2 regions of the Enterobacter sp. JH25 genome follow, and region 1 is predicted to be linked to the other one. Evidence: predicted binding sites of a transcription regulator. Region 1 holds the regulator's gene; the other holds the start of a gene.
What was found. Region 1 encodes LexA, which represses DNA repair genes until DNA is damaged. Its sites were predicted from a motif close to TNCTGTATGTACATACAGNA; they were not measured.
Positions count from the first base shown of each region.

Region 2: a site for LexA is predicted at 1,846-1,865, ahead of L2Y28_RS09565 (YebG family protein). Genes of this name have one in related genera too.

Region 1 is NZ_CP091319.1:306,753-310,665, reverse strand. It holds gene dinF (MATE family efflux transporter DinF) at 1-1,243, opposite strand, end outside; gene lexA (transcriptional repressor LexA) at 1,307-1,915, opposite strand; gene L2Y28_RS01480 (diacylglycerol kinase) at 2,024-2,392, opposite strand; gene plsB (glycerol-3-phosphate 1-O-acyltransferase PlsB) at 2,547-3,913, shown strand, end outside.
Region 2 is NZ_CP091319.1:1,999,348-2,003,260, reverse strand. It holds gene L2Y28_RS09580 (DMSO/selenate family reductase complex B subunit) at 1-254, shown strand, start outside; gene L2Y28_RS09575 (dimethyl sulfoxide reductase anchor subunit family protein) at 256-1,110, shown strand; gene dmsD (Tat proofreading chaperone DmsD) at 1,156-1,770, shown strand; gene L2Y28_RS09565 (YebG family protein) at 1,879-2,190, shown strand; gene catA (type A chloramphenicol O-acetyltransferase) at 2,247-2,906, opposite strand; gene L2Y28_RS09555 (LysR family transcriptional regulator) at 2,993-3,877, opposite strand.

The DNA.
Region 1 (3,913 bases):
CCGCCAGCGCGAGCCACAGACCATGATTGCCGAGATACGGCAAGGTCAGCAGCGTCAGGCCGAACCCCGCCGCAGCGACGGCCATGCTGTTGCGCATCTCCGCCCCTCGCGTCGCACCAATAAACATGCCGTCCAGCAAATAGCACCACACGCCCACCACCGGTAATACGACCTGCCAGAGGATGTAGCGATCGGCCAGCTCACGTAGCGCGGGCAACGAGGTGAGAAGCGCGACAATATGCCCACCAAAACAGGCGTAAACCAGAGCAAAGACCAGCGCCACCAGACCCGCCTGACGACAGGCAGCACGCCAGACTTCGCGTAACTGGCCGCTTTCACGCGCGCCATAAGCCTGCCCTGAATGCGCCTCGACGGCGTAAGCAAAACCATCCAGCGCGTAAGCGGTAAAGGTCAGTAACGTCATGAGCACTGCGTTGACGGCGACGATCTCAGGCCCAAGACGGGCACCAAAAACGGTTAATGCGCCGAAGCAGAGTTGCAGCAGGAGCGAACGGAGCATGATGTCGCGATTGAGCGCCAGCAGCTTACGCATATTGCCGCGCCAGGCCGATTTCAGCAGATCCAGGGTGATACCGCGCATCGCCAGCACGCGCCAGACCATCCCCAAACCGATCAGCAGCGTCCCGTACTCGGCAATTGCCGTAGCCAGCGCCGCGCCCCGGACGTTCATGTGCAGTCCCATCACCAGCCAGAGATCGAGCACAATGTTAAGCAGGTTGCCCACCACCAGTAGGATCACCGGCGCGCGGGCGTACTGCACGCCCAGCAGCCAGCCCAGCAGGACCAGGTTTGCCAGTGAAGCGGGCGCGCTGAGCCAGCGAATTTCGAGGAACCGCCGGGCCTGTTCCAGTACGGCATCGCTGCCACCTACAATATGGAGCGCAAGATCAATCAGCGGCGTACGCAACAGAACGATTAACGCGCCGGCACCGAATGCCAGAATGAGCGGCTGAACCAGCGCACGCGCCAGACGCAGAGGATCTTTTGCACCATACGCCTGGGCCGTCAGGCCTGTCGTACTCATGCGCAGAAAAAGCAGCAGCATAAAGAGGAAGCTGGTCGCCGTTGCGCCGATCGCGACGCCGCCAAGATAAATCGGCGAATCGAGATGCCCGATAACCGCCGTATCCACCAGCCCCAGCAGAGGAACGGTAATATTGGAAAAAATCATCGGTAGCGCAAGACGCCACAACGCCTTATCGGCAGAAGTTAGCAATGCCATGGAAATTACCGGAATCAGAAAACAGGCCAGGCTGTAGAGGAACTACAGCCTGTCAGGAAGAGATTACAGCCATTCACCGTTGCGGATAACGCCGACCGCCAGCCCTTCAATAGAGAAGCTCTGCTCGCGGAGATCCACCACAATCGGGGGGAATTCATTGTTTTCAGGCAGAAGCTGCACGGTATTGCCTTGTTTTTTCAGGCGCTTAACCGTCACTTCATCATCAATGCGCGCCACCACGACTTGCCCGTTACGCACGTCCTGCGTTTTGTGTACCGCCAGCAGATCGCCATCCAGAATACCGATATCTTTCATGGACATTCCGCTAACGCGCAGCAGGAAATCGGCGCTCGGCTTGAACATGCCTGGGTCAACCTGATAGTGCCCTTCGATGTGCTGCTGCGCCAGCAGAGGTTCACCTGCGGCTACGCGACCCACCAGCGGAATACCGCTCTCTTCTTCCACCAGCAGACGGATGCCGCGTGAGGCGCCGGAAACAATCTCAATCACGCCCTTACGCGCAAGCGCCTTAAGGTGCTCTTCGGCAGCATTAGGAGAACGGAAGCCCAGACGCTGCGCAATTTCTGCACGCGTGGGTGGCATACCCGTCTGGCCGATATGATCCCGAATGAGATCAAACACCTCTTGCTGCCTGGTCGTTAACGCTTTCATACCGCCCCCTGGGTGTATATACAGTTATGCTGTGAGTATATACAGTCAAAGGCGATTTTGGAACCAAAAACTGCACAAAAAACCAGGGACTTAATTATTCCTCGAGGCTCATCGGAAATGCGACCAAAGTAGCGTGACCCAGGTGATCGCCGCCGTGATAATCGACAGCAGTACGGCAGCGGAACCCATGTCTTTCGCCCGGCCAGACAGTTCATGGAATTCCGACCCGATTCGGTCAACAACGGCCTCAATAGCGCTATTCAGAATTTCCACTATCATCACCAGAAGGACAGATCCGATGAGCAGTACGCGGGTGATAGCATCAACATCAAGGAAGCAGGCGATGACAACGGCAACGATTGCGGCAACCGCTTCCTGGCGGAAAGCGGCTTCATTAACCCATGCGGCGCGGAAACCTTTCCATGAATAACCGGCAGCTTTAATGATTCGAGTTAACCCAGTGGTATTATTGGCCATTAAAAGAACCTTTTATGATAAATAGCGTCAGTAACTAAAGCCGCAGCGCGTTTTGCTGCGACCTGAAGTATGACGGGTAACAACAGAAATTTTGCGCGCATTCTGTTATCCTTGCGCCGCAATTGCATTATTAACCAGAGGCTTTACATCGTTTATGTCCGGCTGGCCACGAATTTACTACAAATTACTTAATTTACCATTAAGCGTACTGGTAAAAAGTAAGTCTATCCCAGCAGAACCTGCGCTGGAATTAGGGCTCGATACGTCGCGCCCTATTATGTACGTTTTGCCTTATAACTCGAAGGCAGACCTGCTAACGCTTCGCGCTCAATGTCTGGCGCACGATTTACCTGACCCGCTTGAACCGCTGGAAGTCGACGGTACGCTGCTGCCGCGCTACGTGTTCATCCATGGCGGACCGCGCGTGTTCACCTATTACACGCCGAAAGAAGAGTCCATTAAGCTGTTCCATGATTACCTCGATCTGCACCGCAGCAACCCCGATCTGGACGTGCAGATGGTGCCGGTGTCGGTGATGTTTGGCCGTCGTCCGGGGCGTGAAAAAGGGGAAGAGAACCCGCCGCTGCGTATGCTCAACGGCATTCAGAAATTCTTCGCCGTCTCATGGCTGGGACGCGACAGCTTTGTTCGCTTCTCGCCTTCCGTTTCACTGCGCCGCATGGCGGATGAACACGGTACTGACAAAATCATTGCGCAAAAGCTGGCGCGCGTTGCGCGAATGCACTTTGCACGTCAGCGTCTGGCGGCCGTTGGGCCACGTCTCCCGGCGCGTCAGGATCTGTTTAACAAGCTGCTGGCTTCCAAAGCGATTGCCCGTGCCGTAGAAGACGAAGCGCGCAGCAAGAAGATTTCGCACGAGAAAGCGCAGCAGAACGCAATCGCGCTGATGGAAGAGATCGCCGCGAACTTCTCCTACGAGATGATTCGTCTCTCTGACCGTATCCTCGGTTTCACGTGGAACCGCCTCTATCAGGGGATTAACGTCCACAACGCCGAGCGCGTGCGTCAGTTAGCGCATGACGGCCACGAGATTGTCTATGTGCCCTGCCACCGCAGCCACATGGACTACCTGCTGCTCTCTTACGTGCTCTATCACCAGGGCCTGGTGCCGCCGCATATTGCTGCCGGTATCAACCTGAACTTCTGGCCAGCAGGTCCGATTTTCCGCCGTCTGGGTGCGTTCTTCATTCGTCGTACCTTCAAGGGTAACAAGCTCTACTCCACCGTCTTCAGGGAGTATCTGGGCGAGCTGTTCAGCCGCGGTTATTCCGTGGAGTACTTTGTTGAAGGCGGTCGCTCCCGTACCGGTCGTCTGCTCGATCCGAAGACCGGCACGCTGTCGATGACCATTCAGGCCATGCTGCGTGGCGGTACGCGTCCTATCACGCTGGTGCCTATTTACATCGGTTATGAACACGTGATGGAAGTGGGCACCTACGCGAAAGAGCTGCGCGGTGCGACCAAAGAGAAAGAGAGTCTGCCGCAGATGCTGCGTGGTCT
Region 2 (3,913 bases), 1.7 Mb from region 1:
ACATGACCAAGTGCGACGGCTGCCACAGCCGCGTGGCGGACGGCAAAAAGCCCATCTGCGTCGAGTCCTGCCCGCTGCGCGCGCTGGACTTTGGCCCGATTGAAGAGCTGCGCAAAAAACACGGCCAGCTTGCTGCGGTCGCGCCGCTGCCGTCTGCGCACTTCACGAAGCCGAGTATTGTGATTAAACCTAACGCCAACAGCCGTCCGACGGGTGACACCACCGGCTACCTGGCAAACCCGAAGGAGGTGTGAGATGGGAAGTGGATGGCATGAATGGCCGCTGGTGATCTTCACCGTTTTCGGGCAGTGCGTGGCTGGCGCATTAATCGTGATGGGCTTCGCCTGGCTGAATGAAGGTGATGACAAGGCCAGAATACGCATCGTGCGCAGCCTGTTTTTTCTCTGGCTGGTAATGGGTATTGGGTTTATGGCCTCGGTACTGCATCTTGGCTCCCCGCTGCGCGCCTTCAACTCGCTTAACCGCGTGGGAGCGTCAGCGCTGAGTAATGAGATCGCGGCGGGTTCGATCTTCTTTGCCGTGGGCGGTTTCTGGTGGCTGGTGTCGGTTATCGGTAAAATGCCCCCAGCTCTGGGCAAAATCTGGCTGGTTGTCAGCCAGCTCCTGGGTGTCGTTTTTGTCTGGGCGATGACCCGGGTCTATCAGATCGATACCGTTCCGACCTGGTATACGGGCTACACCACGTTGGCCTTCTTCCTGACGATGGCTCTTACTGGCCCGATGCTGGCCGCGCTGCTTCTGCGGGTCGCAAACGTGACATACAAAGGTACCCTTGCCGCGTCTGTCAGCGTACTGGCACTCATCGCCTGCGTGGCGGTCGTCGTGTTGCAAAGCAATACGCTGGGGACGATCCAGAGTTCTATCCAGCAGGCTAACGCCCTGCTGCCGGATTATGGTTCGCTTCAGGTATGGCGCATCGCGCTGCTGGCGGCGGGTTTAGGCTGCTGGATCTGTCCACTTATTCGTCGTCAGGAACCGAAAACGCTCGGCCTGTTTGCAGGTTTCGTGCTGGTGGCTGTGGGTGAAATGATTGGCCGTGGGCTATTTTATGGTTTGCATATGACCGCTGGGTTAGCAATTGCAGGTTAACACAGGTGCGCGGGCTACCCCCGCGCACAAATAAGGAAAGTTGTAATGAATGACGTCTCACACCGCGAATCGTTCGCGTTCAGCGCCCGGGTACTGGGCGCGCTGTTTTATTTTGCCCCTGACAGCGAGCAGACCGCACCGCTGGTGAGTGCCCTGACCGCAGGTGACTGGATGCAGGACTGGCCGCTGGCGCAGGAAAGCCTGCAGCCCGTGGCCAGTATGTTTAAGAACCCGTCGGACGAAGCGTTGAAAGACGCCTGGCAGCGTCTGTTTATTGGCCCGTATGCCCTGCCCGCCCCCCCGTGGGGCTCCGTCTGGCTCGATCGCGAGTCCGTGCTGTTTGGCGATTCGACCCTTGCATTGCGCCAGTGGATGCGTGAAAACCATATCGCCTTTGAGATGCAGCAGAATGAGCCGGAAGATCACTTCGGAACGTTGCTGATGCTGGCGGCATGGCTTGCCGAGAACGGTCGCGACACAGAACGCGACCAGCTTATGGCCTGGCATCTGCTGCCGTGGAGCACGCGTTTCCTTAGCGTATTCGTTGAAAACGCGGCCCATCCGTTCTACACGGCGCTGGGTAAACTTGCCCAGCTGACGCTGGCAGAATGGCAGTCCACTTTGCTGATCCCGATTGCAGAAAAAACGCTGTACCGATAACAGCTCCTGGCTTGTACATCCGTTGTGTAAGCCAGGTTCGGACATTTTTGCTGCAACGCAGATCCGGAACTGCTATACTGTATATAATTACAGTACTGGAGGTGCAAAATGGCTGTTGAAACAAAATTCGTGGTCGTAAGAAAAGGTGAAGAGAAAATGACTTTTGCCAGTAAGAAAGAGGCTGACGCTCACGACAAACTGCTCGACATGGCAGAAGCGTTCACCGACTGGCTGCTGCAAAGCGGAATGCAGATGGATGAAACGCAGGCGGAAAACCTTGGTCTGTATCTTGCCGAGCAGAAAGAGTCCGTGCAGCATATCCTGCGTACCAGCAAGCTTCCCGAGCTCAATGCTGCAACGGATAAAACAGCGCCAGAGGCGGATAGCAGCAAAAAAATCCGGGCCGTCAAAGCCGCCTGATCGTCAGAACGACTCATCACCTGTCCTGCTGCCGCGGGCCGGAAACGGCTCGCGGCTTAATAGTGCGGTAAATTATCACACAACTCTTGCAACTCGTTGATTAGTCTGGCCACATGGAAACCATCACAGACAGAATGATGAACCTGAACGGCGAAAGGCAACAAGACTTTTCCATCCTGGTTAAAGTATTTTCCAAACGTGAACATGGGCGCAAAAAAGTTCTGCATGTTAGCCACGTTGATATTAAAACTGGTAAAACTGACCCACGGAATATCCGATATGAAGAATATATTTTCCCGGTACTCTTCTTTGGGCCAGTAGGCAAGATTATCACCATAGAGAGAAACGTCTTCTGCATAAACGTTCTGAAAGTGATGAATATTCCCGTCGAAGTGACTCCATAATGATGAAAACGTCTCCGTCTCTTTATGGAAAAGGGTATAGCTGGGATGCACCTCATTCCATATTACAAGCTCATTATTCTTCATAGCCATACGGAACTCAGAATGGCGGTTAACGACTGTCGAAATAAGGGAAATAATCGAAGGATAAAATTTCCAGCCAACCTGTTTGATATGCTTCAGCAGCGCAGTGATATCCAGCTGAACCGTTTGGTTAATCGTGCATTGAGCAAAGCTCTGAAAGACTTCAAAATGTTCTTTCCTTGCCCAACTCGATAAGTCTACAGCCGTATATTCTGGCGTTATTTTTGTCATTTCTTTGCCTTAATTAAGCAGCGCTATATAAAATAGTAGCGTACCACAAACCCAGGAGCTGTATAGACCGTCGAGCAGAGGCTGCCTTAAATTTTCAACGTATCAATAACCGCTCTCAGCGCCGGGGACACGTTGCGGTGCGGAAAATAGAGGTAAAGCCCTTCCATCCGCAGGCTGTAGCGCTGTAAGACGCGTATAAGCGTGCCACGCTCCAGATCGTCAGACACCAGCTCAACCGGGACATAGGCCAGCCCGAGTTCCAGCCGGGCCGCTTCGGCCTCCATGTAGCTGTCGGAAAAGGCCCATTGCCCCTCAGGCCGGTGCGTAACTCGTTTCCCGTCCTGAACAAGCTCCCATTGATAGTGGTTACCGTCTGCAAACTGGTAGGCAATGCAGGGATGAGCATCCAGATCGGCGGGCGTCTGCGGGAAACCATAGCGCCGAAAATGCGCCGGGGCGGCAACCACAGCCATCTCCATATCGGGCGTGATGCGCACCGCAATCATTCCTTGTCCCACCTCCGGTCCCAGCCGGACGCCCGCGTCGAATCGCTCCGCAATGATATCCACGAACCGGCTCTCATTCATCAATTCCAGACGGATATCCGGGTAACGCTGTTTGAAGATAGCGAGCTTTGGCAGAAGACATTTCTCGATGGCGTGCTGGCTGGCATTAATGCGCACCGTGCCGGACGGCGTCTGGCGGTAATGCGCCAGTCTGGTCAACCCGGTATCAAGCGCATCAAAGGCGGAACCGGCGGTCTGGTAAAGCTGTTCCCCGGCGTGTGTCAGCGACAGCTTGCGCGTAGTACGCACCAGAAGCTGAACGCCCAGCCGCTCTTCCAGCTCGCGAACCGATCGGCTGATGCCGGATTGCGCCAGCCCGAGCCGCTGTGCGGCTGCCGTAAAGCTTCCCTCCCGCACCACCTGGATAAAGAGATACAGCTCATTATAGTTTTCCCGCTTCGCCATCATGCCTCGTCAATTCATAACAAAATGATATTAATC